DNA from 3 places in the Streptomyces sp. NPDC093064 genome. Region 2 is predicted to be linked to each of the others. Evidence: predicted binding sites of a transcription regulator. Region 2 holds the regulator's gene; each other region holds the start of a gene.

Region 1 (4,859 bases), on a different contig from region 2:
GCGGCTGGGGGTCCCCCCTGCTCGAAGAGCTTGGGGGAGCCGTGCCGGGCGTCGCGAGCCGGTGAACCTTTCCAGTCGCAGCACTGGCCCCCGACTCCCCGGCCGGGGCAGGGAGTCGCCCCGACCGGGGCCCGGGGCGCCCCCGGCGCAAGCGCGGCGGCCCACACCGGGCGCGCCCCGGAACCCCACGCCCCCCGCCGCCCCGGGGGCGCAACGTCTCGACCGGAGCCGAGGAGGCGGCGGCATCGCCCGGAGCCCCGGGGGTGGCCTGGCCGGGAGTTCGGCCCGGAACCCCGGGGCTCGTCAGCTCAGCCCCTCCCCCGGCGGGGGCACGGCGGTTCGGCCGGGCGCCTGGGCAGGGCGGCGATTCGGCACATCTCGCGCATGGCGATAAAGCCGCAGACCCCGGCGCGGCGATACAGCCGGAGGCCCCGGGCATGGTGCTCGGCGGGAGCCCGGGGGTGTGGCAGTTGGGTCAGCCCCAGCGCGCGCTGGTTCAGCCGAAGTCCACGGGGTGGCGATAGAGCCGGAAACCCGGGGCACGGCCACATGCTCAGAGGCTAGCCGCGCTCGCGGCGCGGGCGACCCGGTCGGGCCTCCCGCGTCGGCCGCGGTGGCCTGCCATCAGGCAACGGCGCCTGGCGGCCGGCAGGCCACGGCGGTGAGCCGAGGTGGGCCGTACTTGCGCCCCAATGAACCGCTCACCGCGCGGCAGCGCTACGCGGCGGCCGGGATCTCCGGTGACGCGCCGTTCGTCGCGGGGGTCAGGGCCAGTTCCAGGACCTGGCGGACGTCGGTGACGGTGTGGACGTCGAGCTTGTCCAGCACCTCCGCCGGTACGTCGTCCAGGTCGGGCTCGTTCCGCTTGGGGATGACCACCGTCGTCACACCCGCGCGATGGGCGGCGAGCAGCTTCTGCTTGACGCCGCCGATGGGCAGGACACGCCCGGTCAGCGAGACCTCGCCGGTCATCGCCACGTCCGTGCGGACCAGGCGGCCGGACAGGAGCGAGGCGAGCGCGGTCGTCATCGTGATGCCCGCGCTCGGACCGTCCTTCGGCACCGCGCCCGCCGGGAAGTGGATGTGCACACCCCGGTCCTTCAGATCGCCCACGGGCAGCTCCAGTTCCGCGCCGTGGCTGCGCAGGAAGCTCAGCGCGATCTGCGCGGACTCCTTCATCACGTCGCCCAGCTGACCGGTCAGGGTCAGCCCGGCCGCGCCCGTCTCCGGGTCCGCCAGGGACGCCTCGACGAAGAGGACGTCGCCGCCGGCCCCGGTGACCGCGAGGCCCGTCGCCACGCCCGGGACGGACGTCCGCCGCTCGGCCGGGTCCTGGGCGGACTCCGGTACGTGGTGCGGACGGCCGATCAGCCCCCGCAGTTCACCGTCCGTGACGGTGAACGGCAGCTCCCGCTCACCCAGTTCGTGCTGCGCCGCGATCTTGCGCAGCAGCCGTGCGATGGACCGCTCCAGGGTGCGCACACCCGCCTCGCGCGTGTACTCGCCGGCGAGCCTGCGCAGCGCGCCCTCCTCGATCGTCACCTCGTCCCGGTGCAGGCCCGTCCGCTCCAGCTGGCGCGGAAGCAGGTGGTCGCGCGCGATGACGACCTTCTCGTCCTCGGTGTAGCCGTCCAGGCGCACGATCTCCATCCGGTCGGCCAGCGCCTCCGGGATCGCCTCCAGGACGTTGGCCGTGGCCAGGAAGACGACGTCGGACAGGTCCAGCTCCACCTCCAGGTAGTGGTCCCGGAAGGTGTGGTTCTGCGCCGGGTCCAGGACTTCGAGCAGGGCCGCGGCCGGGTCCCCGCGGAAGTCGGAACCCACCTTGTCGATCTCGTCCAGCAGGACCACCGGGTTCATCGACCCGGCCTCCTTGACGGCGCGCACGATCCGCCCGGGCAGCGCGCCGACGTACGTACGCCGGTGACCGCGGATCTCGGCCTCGTCGCGGACGCCGCCCAGGGCGACGCGCACGAACTTCCGTCCCATCGCGTGGGCGACGGACTCGCCGAGGCTGGTCTTTCCCACACCGGGCGGCCCGACGAGCGCGAGCACGGCACCGCCGCGCCGCCCGCCGATCACGCCCAGGCCCCGGTCGCCGCGCCGCTTGCGCACCGCCAGGTACTCGGTGATCCGCTCCTTCACGTCCTCCAGACCCGCGTGCTCGGCGTCCAGGACCGCCTTGGCGCCCTGGATGTCGTAAGCGGAAGCACTGTCATCGGTTCGCTCGTTCCACGGCATGTCGAGGATCGTGTCGAGCCAGGTGCGGATCCAGGAGCCCTCGGGGGACGCGTCGGAGGCGCGCTCCAGCTTGTCGACCTCCTTGAGCGCGGCCTCCCGGACCTTCTCGGGCAGGTCGGCGGCCTCGACGCGGGCGCGGTAGTCGTCGGACTCCTCGCCGTCGCTCTCCCCGTTCAGCTCGCGCAGCTCCTTGCGGACGGCCTCCAGCTGGCGCCGCAGCAGGAACTCGCGCTGCTGCTTGTCGACGCCCTCCTGGACGTCCTTGGCGATGGACTCGGCCACGTCCTGCTCGGCGAGGTGGTCGCGCAGTTGCTGGGTGGCGAGCTTGAGACGGGCCACCGGGTCGGCCGTCTCCAGCAGCTCGACCTTCTGCTCGGTGGTCAGGAAGGGCGAGTAGCCGGAGTTGTCGGCGAGCGCGGAGACGTCGTCGATTGCCTGCACGCGGTCGACCACCTGCCAGGCGCCGCGCTTGCGCAGCCAGGCGGTGGCGAGCGCCTTGTACTCCTTCACCAGTTCGGCGACCTGGCCGGGCAGCGGCTCGGGCAGGTTCTCCTCGATCCGGGTCCCCTCGACCCACAGCGCCGCGCCAGGACCGGTGGTCCCGGCGCCGATCCGCACACGTCCGCGGCCGCGGATGAGCGCGCCCGGGTCACCGTCGGCCAGCCGGCCCACCTGCTCGACCGTGCCCAGCACACCGGTCTTGGCGTATGTCCCCTCGATCCGCGGCACCAGCAGCACCCTGGGCTTGCCTGGCTCGTCCCGCGCGGCGGCCTGCGCGGCCTCCACCGCGGCCCGTACCTCGGCGTGGCTCAGGTCGAGCGGAACCACCATCCCGGGCAGTACGACCTCGTCGTCGAGCGGCAGCACGGGCAGGGTGAGCGGTGTGAAGGCAGTGGACTCAGCAGCCATGATCTTCCCTTCGGCAGTCAAGTTGAGCTATGCCGACTCAATGCACGACGCCGGTCGATTGTTCCCCGGCATCTGTTCGCTCTGAGCGATCGGGCATCCACAAACAGCACACACAGGCAGAAAGGAGGGAGAAAGAAAGGAGACAGAGGAGAGAAGGGAGACAGAGGAGAGAAGGGAGAGCAAGGAGAGAGGAAGAGAGGGCAGACAGGACAGGGAGCCGGAAGAGGCTCAGGCCGTCCCGGGCGCGGCACCCGCCTCCGCGAGACGCGTCCGCCGCCAGCGCCGTATCACCGGCCACGTCGCCACGCCGAGCCCCACCGCGATCAGATGGCCGCAGCTCGTCATCGGATCGTCGAACGCGGCCAGGTCCTGAACCAGCATGCCCACGAACAGGGTGAGCAGGGGCCAGCGGAGCCAGGGCGTGAGCAGGCCGGCCAGGGCGCCGAGACTGGCCGCGACGCCGAAGCTGATGCCGTAGTCGAGGCGGTGCGCCGAACTGCCCGGCAGGCGGCCCGTGAGCACCGCGAGCCCGACGGGGACCTCGGTGGCGAGGGTGGCCAGGACGTGCCCGAACAGGAACACGCCGACGGTGCGCAGACCGCCTATCCGGCGTTCCAGCGCGGTGAGGACCAGCAGGAAGCACAGGGAGTACGCCGACACGACGCCGCCCGCGATCCACAGCGCGCTGGCCGGCAGCACCAGCAGGGGCGCCCGCACGAGGTGGGCGACATCCGTGCTGGAGCTCTGCTGCAGGGCGTCCACCACCGCGGGATCGGCGTACCGGGCGACGAGCGAGGTGACGACCAGCAGCGCCGCGTACCCGAAGGTGAAGGGGGTGCCGGTGGGGCTGGGCAGCAGCCGCCAGGGACGCAGACCGCGCAGCCCTCTGAATCCCACGGCGGGCCGCGCCGAGCGGGCCGGTTCCGCGCGCCCGCCTCCCAGGACGGCGCCGTGCGCCCGCTGCTGCGGCATCCCGTACAGCGCCTGCGACACCTGTACCGGAACGTCGGCCACGGCCGTGTCCGCGCCTCCGTCCGCGCCCTCGTCCATGACGGCGTCCGGAGGCAGGGGGCGACCCGAAGGTGCCGGCGGGCCCGAGGGGCCGGCCGTCGCGGTCCGTTCCACGGTGCGGCACTCCTTCCGTCGCGCTCCACACTTCGTGTGCCGGGCGCCCCTGTCCATGACCGACGCCACCCACGCAACAATTCTCAGCAACCTATTAGGTTCCCGGCGACCCCAGCGGGCCCGGCAACCCCGCAGACGGGCGAAGCCCGCGACGCGCTCGCACACGGGTGTCACCCTTAATTCATGTGGCCGTACGGGTCCGTTGGGGCAGGATGACCCCATGACCGGCTCGTACGACGCCCCCGAGGTGCTGGACCGCCGCGAGGGCCCCCACGGCGAGGTCGTGCTGCGCCGGCACGGGGCACTGCTGCAGATCATCGCCAACGGCTGCTTCCTGATGGACACCTCCGACGGACGCTCCGAGCGCCTCCTGGTCGACGCGGCGCTCACCGCGCTGCCGGAGCGGCGGGCACCGAGCGTCCTGATCGGCGGCCTCGGTGTCGGCTTCTCACTCGCGCACGCCGCGGCGGACCCGCACTGGGGACGGATCACCGTTGTCGAACGCGAACGCGCGATCATCGACTGGCACCGCGGCGGCCCCCTCGCCGAGCTGACCGCCCGCGCGCTGGCCGACCCGCGCACCG
Region 2 (4,859 bases):
GAGGCCCGGGCCGTGTCGCTGGTGCGCGACCAGGCACTGCTGGACCGAGGTGGCCGCATCCGCACCCTCTACCAGCACACTCTGCGTCATGTGCCCTCGGTGCCCGCCTATCAGGAGCGGTTGACCGGCGACGTCGAGGCCCGCTCCCTCGACGAGGTCACCGCCCGCCTCGTCCTCGTCGACCGCCGGGTCGCCTTCATCCCCGCCAACGGTGACGCCACCCTCGCGCTCGAAGTGCGCCACCCGGCCCTCGTGGGGTACTTCGCCACCACCTTCGACCGGCTGTGGCGGCTGACCACCCCCATGTACCCACTGACCGTCCGACAGCCGTCCGCGGACGGCGTCACCCCCCGCCAGCGCGCCATCGCCGGCCTCCTCGTCGAGGGTCACACCGACGCCGTCATCGCCGACCGCCTCGGCATGAACGTACGCACCGCCCGTGAGCACATCGCCAAGCTCGCCGCCACTCTCGGCAGCGGCAGCCGGGCCCAGTTGGGCTACCTCATCGGCCAGTCGGGAATTCTTGACCCGGAACGGTGAACGGCCCCGCCACGGCGGTGCGCGGCGGCCCGTCCAGCCCCGCCTGGGCGATCCGCACGCCCAACTGCGTACGGCTGGCCGCGCCCAGCGTCTCCGACAGCCGGGCGATATGGGCCCGGCAGGTGCGGACGCTGATGCCCAGCCGCTCGGCGATCACCGCGTCCTGGTGGCCCTCGGCCAGCAGCGCCGCGATGGACCGCTCGCGGTGGGAGATGCCCTCGATGCCCGTGTCGGGCAGCGGCGCGGTCAGCGGGATCGCCAGCCGCCAGAGCCGTTCGAAGACCGTCCCCAGGTACTCCACCAGCGCCGGATGGCGCAGTTCCAGCGCCATGGTGCGGTCGGCGTTGGCGGGCACGAAGGCGACCGTGCGGTCGAAGAGGATCAGCCGGTCGATCACCTCGTCCAGCGTGCGCGCCTCGACCGCGTCGCCCATCAGCTCCAGGTAGTTGAGCAGCCCCTGGCCGTGCCGGGCCACGTGCGTGTACAGGTCCCGCATCCGCACCCCGCGCCCGCGCAGCGCCAGTGCCCGGTGCAGCCCCTCGGACAGCTCGTGCTCGCGGCGGATGCCGCCCGGCTGGACGGTCAGCACCTCGGTGGTGCACGCCTCGGTCGCCTCGTCCATAGCCGCCTGGATGCGGGACAGGCCGTCCAGGACCCGGATCGCCGTGCCCTCCACGGCCGCGGCGGACACGCGCACCTGACGGCCCAGCCCGGCGTACCGCTCGACGGCGGCCACCACCGAGCCCACCCGCCGGTGGCTCTCACTGACCTCGTCGTACATCCCGCGCAGCAGCCGGGTCATGACCTCCTGCGGCGCGGTCGGCACCAGGAAGTCCATGTCGTCGGGGTCCGGGTGCAGCAGGGCGAGTTCAAGCAGGCAGGGCACTGGCTCGGCGAGCCGGCGCGGCACCCGGCCCCGTCGTACGGCCCGGGAATACACGTGCTCGCCGGCCTCGCACAGTCGCTCGGCACCGTGTGGATGCTCCGCCGTCCCGTGCCCGGTCATGCCTCATCACACCCCCGGTCTCCGCGTCTTCCGCAGCGCAACTATGCGCGGCGCGGACCGGCTGTGCAACACGGCTCCTACCGGCGCGACCCCCGAAAACCAGCGGTTTCGACCGGTGTGCACCAACCTCCACTTGACGGACCGCAACGTGTCCGGAACCGACTGTTGAACCCGAACGGGTAACGACCGCACGGGAGTTACTTCAGAAGACCGATCGCCACGCAGGCCTCCCGGTACTTCGCGGTGCAGATGTCGGTCACCTTGTAGAAGTCGTCATCGATGACCGCGTCCTTGATGTTGTTCTTCGTCAGGGCGACCACGGAGACCAACTGGGCCGGAATGTTCCTGTGGGTGGGGCTGCTGACCCGGTCCCGGGTGAGGGAGTCGAACTGGATGTCCTTGCCCTGGACCTTGGCGACCGCCATCTGAGCGGCGGTCTGGGCCTCCGTCGGGTAGGACTTGTACACGCTCATGTACTGCTCGCCGGTGACGATCCGCTGCACGGCGTCGAGTTCGGCGTCCTGGCCGGTGATGTACGGCAGGTCGGTGACGCCCGCCGCCTTGAGGGCCTTGATGACGCCGCCCGCCATGCCGTCGTTGGCGGAGTAGACGGCGACGATGTTGTCCTTGCCCAGCGCGGCGATGGCCTGGGCCATGTTCGCCTCGGCGTTCTCGGGCTTCCAGTCCTTGGTGTCGTAGGACTTGTCGATCTCGAACTTCGGTCTGAGCTGGGAGAGCGCGCCGTCCTTGAACTGCTTGGCGTTCGGGTCGGTGGGCGAGCCGTTGATCATGACGATCTTGTCGTTGGTGCCGACGCCGGAACCCAGCGCCTCGAGCAGGGAGCGGCCCTGCACCTCACCCACCAGTTCGTTGTCGAAGGAGATGTACGCGTCGATCGGGCCCTCGGAGAGCCGGTCGTAGGCGATGACCGGGATGGCGGCGTCCTTGGCCTTCTGCACCATGTCGGCGATGGCGTGCGAGTCGACGGCGTCGAGCAGGATGACGTCGACCTTGTTGTCGATCATCCGCTGCATCTGGCCGGCCTGCCGGCCCGCGTCCGCGTCCGCGTTGGCGTACTCGACCTTGCCCTGGTGCCGGGTCAAGGCGGCGACCTTCTCCTTGATGATGGGGTAGTCGAACTTCTCGTACCGGGTGTTGGCCGTCTCCGGCAGCAGCAGACCCACCGTCAGGTCGTTGCCCTTGGTCGGGCTCGCGTCGCTGCTGCTCCCCGACCCGCCGAGCGCCCCGCAGGCGGCGAGCGAGAAGGTCAGCGTGGGCGCGACCACGGCTATGGCGATACGACGCATCGAGGTGCTCACTTCTGGTGCCTTCCGGACGTGGGCGCAGCATTGCGACCCAGGTGACTGAAAAGCCAACGCGGAGGCGACCACCGGCGTCAAGCGGAACCACTTAACGAGATGACAACGCAACGCTCCGCTGTGCGTGTGAAGACCTTGCGGAACCTTGCGGAATCGCCTCCAAACGCCCTTTACGGACCCCGCACTCGACGGCCGCCCGCCACCGGGCCAAGATCCGTACAACCAACTCCCCGCCACGCGAGTCGTGGTCACGGGAGCCTTGCTCCGGCGTTCCCGTCACGACCAGAGGACCGAATGAAGCCAGCCGGCCGTACCACGGCCACGACCGTCGCGCTCACCGCCCGGACTGCGACAGCGCGGTCAACGAGAACTGGGGCACGGGCGCACACGCCAAGGGCCTGCCGAAGGACAAGTTCGGCGTGCGCTGGACGGGACCGAGTCGGCGCCGGTGGGCGCCCACGCGTTCACCTGAGCCGGGCCGCGGCGGCACGACGAGGGGCCGGGAGGCTGTACGGCCTCCCGGCCCCTCGTCGTCGCTCGTGCCCGAGTGTGTCGTGCGCCGCCCGCGGCTGGGTGCGTGTCAGTCCGGCTGCTGCCGCTTGGGCCGCCACACCACCAGCGCGCTGGTCTGCTGGACCTCCTGGTAGGGGACCAGGTCCCGGCGGTAGGAGGCGTGGACGGCGGCCTCGCGCTGCCGCATCGCCGCCGCGGCGCCGTCCAGCGCCGCCTGGAGTTCCGCGATCCGGGACTGGAGCGCGGTGACCTGGTTCTCCAGTTCGATGATGCGCTTGATGCCGGCCAGGTTGATGCCCTCGTCCTGCGACAACTGCTGCACCTGGCGGAGCAGTTCGATGTCACGGGCCGAGTAGCGGCGCCCTCGGCCGGCGGTGCGGTCGGGGGACACCAGGCCCAGGCGGTCGTACTGACGGAGTGTCTGCGGGTGCAGTCCGGACAGCTGGGCGGCCACCGAGATGACGTACACCGGTGTGTCTTCCGTCAGTTCGTACGGGTTGCGACGGCGGCCGTCCATCACACTCATGCTCCCTTCGCGGCCTCGAACAGCTCGGCCCGCGGGTCCTCGCCCGCGGTGGCCTCGCGATACGCCTGAAGCGCGTCACGAGCCTTCCCCGACAGGTCCTTGGGGACACTCACCTCCACGGTGACCAGGAGGTCGCCGTGGCTGCCGTCCTTGCGGACCGCGCCCTTGCCGCGGGCCCGCATCGTACGCCCGTTCGGTGTGCCCGGGGGCAGCTTCAGCGTCACCGGAGGACCGCCCAGGGTGGGCACGCGGACCTCGCCGCCGAGGGCCGCCTCGGCGAACGTGACCGGCACGGTGACGGTGAGGTTGTCGCCCCGGCGGCCGAAGACCGGATGCTCCCCGACGTGCACCATCACGTACAGGTCGCCCGCGGGTCCGCCGCGCTCACCCGGGGCGCCCTTGCCACGCAGCCGGATGCGCTGGCCGTCGCTGACCCCGGCCGGGATGCGGACCTGCATCGTCCGGGACGACTTGGCCCGCCCGGAGCCCATGCAGACCTCGCAGGGGTTCTCCGCTATGAGTCCGCGGCCCTTGCAGTCCGGGCACGGGTCCGTCAGCGAGAACCCGCCGCCCGAGCCGCGCGCCACCTGTCCGGTGCCGACGCAGGTCGGGCACACCCGCGGTGTGCCGTTCTTGTCGCCGGTGCCCGAACAGGCCTTGCACGGCTGCTGGCTGGACATGCGCAGCGGCACCGTGGCGCCCTCGATGGCCTCCGTGAAGCTCAGCGTGACCTCGGACTCGATGTCCTGGCCGCGCCTGGGCTGGGCGCGCGTGGTGCCCGTGCCGCCCCGGTTGAACAGGCCCCCGAAGACGTCACCGATTCCGCCGCCGAAGCCGCCGCTGCCGCTCCCGCCCTGGGCGCCTCCGAAGAGGTCGCCCAGGTCGAAGTTGAAGGAGCCGCCGCCGGCGCCCGGCCCGGGGCGGAAGCCGCCGTTGCCGAACAGGGTGCGGGCCT
Region 3 (4,859 bases), on a different contig from region 2:
CGAAGTCCCGGCACAGCGGCGCGCGCTCGGCGCGTACCGCCCGCCCGGCCGCGGCCGGAGCGCCTTCCCGGGGCAGCTCCACCACCAGCAGTGCCAGCCGGTCCTCGCCGTCCGGAAGCGGGGCACCCGGCGGGGGCGGCGACTCCTCCGAGGACGACGCCCCCACCGACGACGAGGCACCCTCCACGCGAAAGGCACCCTCCGGGTGTGAAGAGCCTTCCGGAAGAGCGGCCTCCGCCACCGTGGCCGGTTCGCCCAGTCGCAGTCCGGCTCCGCAGCGCAGGAGTTGCCACAGCGCGCCGCCCGGCCGGGGGCGCGCGTCGCGCGGGATCCGACCGCCGGGGTGGATCAGGAGCACCGCGTCCGGGTGTTGGGCGAGGAGCGCGTCGGCCTCCTCCGCCGTACGGGCCGGCGGAGAGAGCGGGAACAGGTCCGCCGTGGCCGCGGCGGTCAGTGCCTCCCGCAGCGCCTCCTCCGGCTCGTGGTACGACTCACCGCTCGCGCCTGCGCCCGCGACGGTGGCCGACGGGAGGAAGAGGACCGCCTTCCGCTGCTCCCTGTGCCTGCTCCGCTCACTCCGCATGGACATCCTCCGTGGTGCGGGTGGGAAGCGGGCACCGCGTCTCGAACTCCGTGCGGGTGCGTACCCCACCGTCGAACATTCCCTCGGCCCGCAACTGGCGCAGCCACGCGTCGAGTTCACCGCTCAAGCCGGTACTCTCCACCGACAGCCGCGCGGCCCGGTCACGCCGGTCGGGGTCGCCCGCCAGCAGAAGCAGCTCTATCTTCAGCGCGATGCCGTACGGGTCCCGGCCGTCCAGCTTCAGCGCCTCCTCGACATAGCCGTACGCCACGTCGAGGTTGGACCGGACCAGCGCGATCCTGGCCTTCCAGTACCAGAACACGGACGACTCGCGGTCCAGCCGGGACGCCTCCAGGGCGCGCTCCGCCTGGTCGGCCTCCCCGCTCTCGACGTGCCGGCGCACGGTGGTGAGCCTGCGCTCCGCACCGCCGCCGGCCTTCGCGCGAGCCGCCGGGCCGGTGACCGCGCGCACCGCGAGGAACAGCACCGCCAGCAGGAACAGCAGCAGCATGCCCACGAGGACCAGGAACTGCCGGACACCCGTGCTTTCGGCGAGGGTGGCGAAGATCCCGAGGATCGCCACGGCGAAGGCGAGCACGACCACGGCCCCGAAGAGGGCGGTCGCCTGCGCCGACGTGAGCGTCCGGAACATCCGCCTGCGGATGATGTCGCGCACGAGGTCCCGGTAGAGCAGGTACAGGACACCGAGAGCGACCCCACCAAATCCCGCGATTCCCCCGAGGACTTGGAAGAGTTCGACCATGGAACGGACTGTAGGGCCTCCCCCTGCCGTCCGGCAGGCGATTCACACACCTTCCACGGCAGGTCGCGGCCTGTTCGGTGGTTGCGCATGGCGCGGATGTGATCGGATGGCGGTTACGGAACCCCGGCAACGGGAACCTTGGCGAAAGGTATGGAACCAACCGTGGCAACCACGCGCACCGCTCACACCGTCTGGGAAGGCAACCTGCTCGAGGGCAACGGCGTCGTCACCTTCGACTCCTCCGGCATCGGCCAGCAGCCGGTGTCGTGGCCGTCGCGCGCCGAGCAGGCGAACGGGAAGACCAGCCCCGAGGAGCTGATCGCAGCCGCCCACTCCAGCTGCTTCTCCATGGCGCTGTCGCACGGCCTCGCCGGCGCCGGCACCCCGCCCACCACCCTGCGGACGAAGGCGGACGTCACCTTCCAGCCGGGCGAGGGCATCACGGGCATCCACCTCAGCGTCGAGGGCACGGTCCCCGGCATCGACAACGACGCGTTCGTCGCCGCGGCCGAGGAAGCCAAGAAGAACTGCCCGGTCAGCCAGGCCCTGGCCGGTACGACGATCACCCTGGACGCGAAGCTCGCCTGAGCCGAGGCCCACGTCCGACGATGCCGCGCCCCTCGTCCCGGGCGCGGCATCGGTGTTCCCGGGTAGAGCGGTAGTCGGCGGGTACGCGGCATTGACAACAGCGCACTCAAGTTTTGTGCTGGAGAGCAGGAGGCGCCCGGAAGGGGACGAAGATGGCACGTGCGGTCGGGATCGATCTAGGGACGACGAACTCGGTGGTGGCCCTGCTGGAAGGCGGCGACCCCACCGTCGTCGCCAACGCCGAGGGCGCGCGCACCACGCCGTCGGTCGTGGCGTTCGCCAAGAACGGCGAGGTGCTCGTCGGCGAGGTGGCCAAGCGGCAGGCGGTGACGAACGTGGAGCGCACCGCACGCTCGGTCAAGCGCCACATGGGGGACGCGAACTGGCGCTTCCCGGACCAGGGCTCCGTCGACGGCACCCGCTACCGGGCGCAGGAGCTGTCCGCGCGCGTCCTGCAGAAGCTGAAGCGGGACGCGGAGGCGTACCTCGGCGAGGACGTCACGGACGCGGTGATCACCGTACCGGCGTACTTCGACGACGCCCAGCGGCAGGCGACGAAGGAGGCCGGGGAGATCGCCGGCCTGAAGGTCCTGAGGATCATCAACGAGCCGACGGCCGCCGCGCTCGCCTACGGCCTGGACCGGGGCGAGGAGCAGACCGTGCTCGTCTTCGACCTCGGCGGCGGCACCTTCGACGTCTCCCTGCTGGAGATCGGCGACGGCGTCATCGAGGTCAAGGCCACCAACGGCGACACCCATCTCGGCGGCGACGACTGGGACCAGCGGATCGTCGAGCACCTGGTCAAGCGGTTCAAGGGCCAGTACGGCATCGACCTCGGCAACGACAAGATGGCGGTGCAGCGGCTGCGCGAGGCCGCCGAGAAGGCCAAGATCGAGCTGTCGTCGTCCTCCGAGACGACGATCAACCTGCCCTACATCACGGCCTCCGCCGAGGGCCCGCTGCACCTGGACGAGAAGCTGACCCGGGCCCAGTTCCAGGAGCTCACCGCCGATCTGCTGGACCGCTGCCGCAAGCCCTTCCACCAGGCCGTCAAGGACGCGGGCATCAAGCTCTCGGCCGTCGACCACGTGATCCTCGTCGGCGGCTCCACCCGGATGCCGGCCGTGACCGACCTGGTGCGGGAGCTGACCGGCAAGGACCCGCACAAGGGCGTCAACCCCGACGAGGTGGTGGCCGTGGGCGCCGCCCTCCAGGCGGGCGTGATCCGCGGCGACGTCAAGGACGTCCTCCTCCTCGACGTCACCCCGCTGTCCCTCGGCATCGAGACCAAGGGCGGCATCATGACCAAGCTCATCGAGCGCAACACCACGATCCCGACCCGGCGTTCGGAGATCTTCACCACCGCCACCGACAACCAGCCCTCGGTCGGCATCCAGGTCTACCAGGGTGAACGTGAGATCGCCGCGTACAACAAGAAGCTCGGCGTCTTCGACCTCACCGGCCTGCCGCCCGCCCCGCGCGGGGTGCCGCAGATCGAGGTCGCCTTCGACATCGACGCCAACGGGATCATGCACGTCTCGGCCAAGGACCTCGCCACCGGCCGCGAGCAGAAGATGACCGTGACCGGCGGCTCGGCGCTGCCCAAGGACGACATCGACCGCATGATGCGGGAGGCCGAGGAGTACGCCGAGGACGACCGCAAGCGCCGGGAGACCGCCGAGACCCGCAACCAGGCCGAGCAGCTCGTCTACCAGACGGAGAACTTCCTCCGCGACAACGGAGACCGCGTGCCCGCGGACACCAAGTCGGAGGTCGAGGCCGCCGCCGCCGAGGTGAAGGCCCTCCTGGAGCAGCAGGCGGAGACCCCCGCGCTGCGCACGGCCATCGACAAACTGGCCTCCGTCAGCCAGCGGATGGGCCAGGCGATGTACGCCCAGGCACAGCAGAGCGGCACGGAGAGCTCCGGACCGCAGACGGCACCGCCCGACGAGGACACGGTGGTGGACGCGGAGATCGTCGACGACGAACGCGACACCAGGGGCGGAGCCGCCTAGGGTCTTTTGCCTGATCCAAACGAGAGGCCCTAGGTCCTGTCGTCACATTCCCGTCGTCGCCCGAAGGGCGGCTCCGCGGCGTCTGGTGTGTGCTCTCGGCGTGCCGGGCGGAAGTCCTCGTACTGGACGTACTTGGGCTTTCGCCCGGTGTGGCGAGAGTGCGTGCCAGGCGTCGCGGGGCAGGCGGGAATTTGACGACAGTGCCTAGGGGTACAGGTCGCTCGCCCGCCGGGTGCGGCTCACAGGTTCTCGCGGTACTTCCGCAGCAGCTCGCGGGTCTGCTCGGCGGTGGCGGCGGCGGCCGTCATGCGGTCCAGGACCTCGAGGTGCGCGGAGATCTCCGTGCGGGAGTCCAGGTACAGGGCGCCGGTCAGGTACTCGGTGTAGACCAGGTCGGGCAGCTCCGGCTCGGCGAAGCGGAACAGCGAGAACGGCGCGTACGTCCCCGCGTGCGGCCCCCGCGCGAACTCGGCGACCTGCAGCGTCACCCGGTCCCGCTCGGTGTAGTGGAGCAGCTTGTCGAGCTGCTCGCGCATCACCTCGGGGCGGTCGCTGACCGGCCGCCGCAGCACGGTCTCGTCGATGATCACCCACAGGTGCGGCGGATCGGCCCGCTCCAGCAGGCGCTGCCGGGCCATCCGCAGCGACACGTGCCGCTCGACCGCGTCCGGCCTGCGCTGCCCGACCGTCCCCGCCTCCAGCACCGCCCGCGCATAGCCCTCCGTCTGGAGCAGCCCCGGCACGAAGTGCGGCTCGTAGGAGCGGATCAGCCGGGCGGCGCCCTCCAGGCTCACGTACAGGCTGAACCACTCCGGCAGCACGTCGTGGAACCGCTGCCACCAGCCCGGCGCGTTGGCCTCCTCGGCCAGCGCGACGAACGCGGCGGCCGCCTCGTCGCCCACCCCGTAGG

The links. The regulator HspR, encoded in region 2, represses chaperone genes until heat shock. The targets are predictions, from matches to a motif close to TTGAGNNNNNNNNNCTCAA.
Region 1: lon (endopeptidase La) is a predicted target of HspR. The motif match lies at 3,173-3,191, and genes of this name have one in related genera.
Region 3: dnaK (molecular chaperone DnaK) is a predicted target of HspR. The motif match lies at 2,026-2,044, and genes of this name have one in related genera.

The regions. Positions count from the first base shown of each region.
Region 1 is NZ_JBIVPK010000001.1:587,419-592,277, reverse strand. It holds gene lon (endopeptidase La) at 718-3,150, opposite strand; gene ACIQFZ_RS02645 (rhomboid-like protein) at 3,379-4,275, opposite strand; gene ACIQFZ_RS02640 (spermidine synthase) at 4,496-4,859, shown strand, end outside.
Region 2 is NZ_JBIVPK010000014.1:51,350-56,208, reverse strand. It holds gene ACIQFZ_RS18940 (helix-turn-helix transcriptional regulator) at 1-540, shown strand, start outside; gene ACIQFZ_RS18935 (helix-turn-helix transcriptional regulator) at 503-1,546, opposite strand; gene ACIQFZ_RS18930 (sugar ABC transporter substrate-binding protein) at 1,744-2,853, opposite strand; gene ACIQFZ_RS18925 (heat shock protein transcriptional repressor HspR) at 3,446-3,895, opposite strand; gene dnaJ (molecular chaperone DnaJ) at 3,901-4,859, opposite strand, start outside.
Region 3 is NZ_JBIVPK010000018.1:119,638-124,496, reverse strand. It holds gene ACIQFZ_RS22590 (VWA domain-containing protein) at 1-583, opposite strand, end outside; gene ACIQFZ_RS22585 (tetratricopeptide repeat protein) at 573-1,346, opposite strand; gene ACIQFZ_RS22580 (OsmC family protein) at 1,509-1,934, shown strand; gene dnaK (molecular chaperone DnaK) at 2,087-3,949, shown strand; gene ACIQFZ_RS22570 (helix-turn-helix transcriptional regulator) at 4,189-4,859, opposite strand, start outside.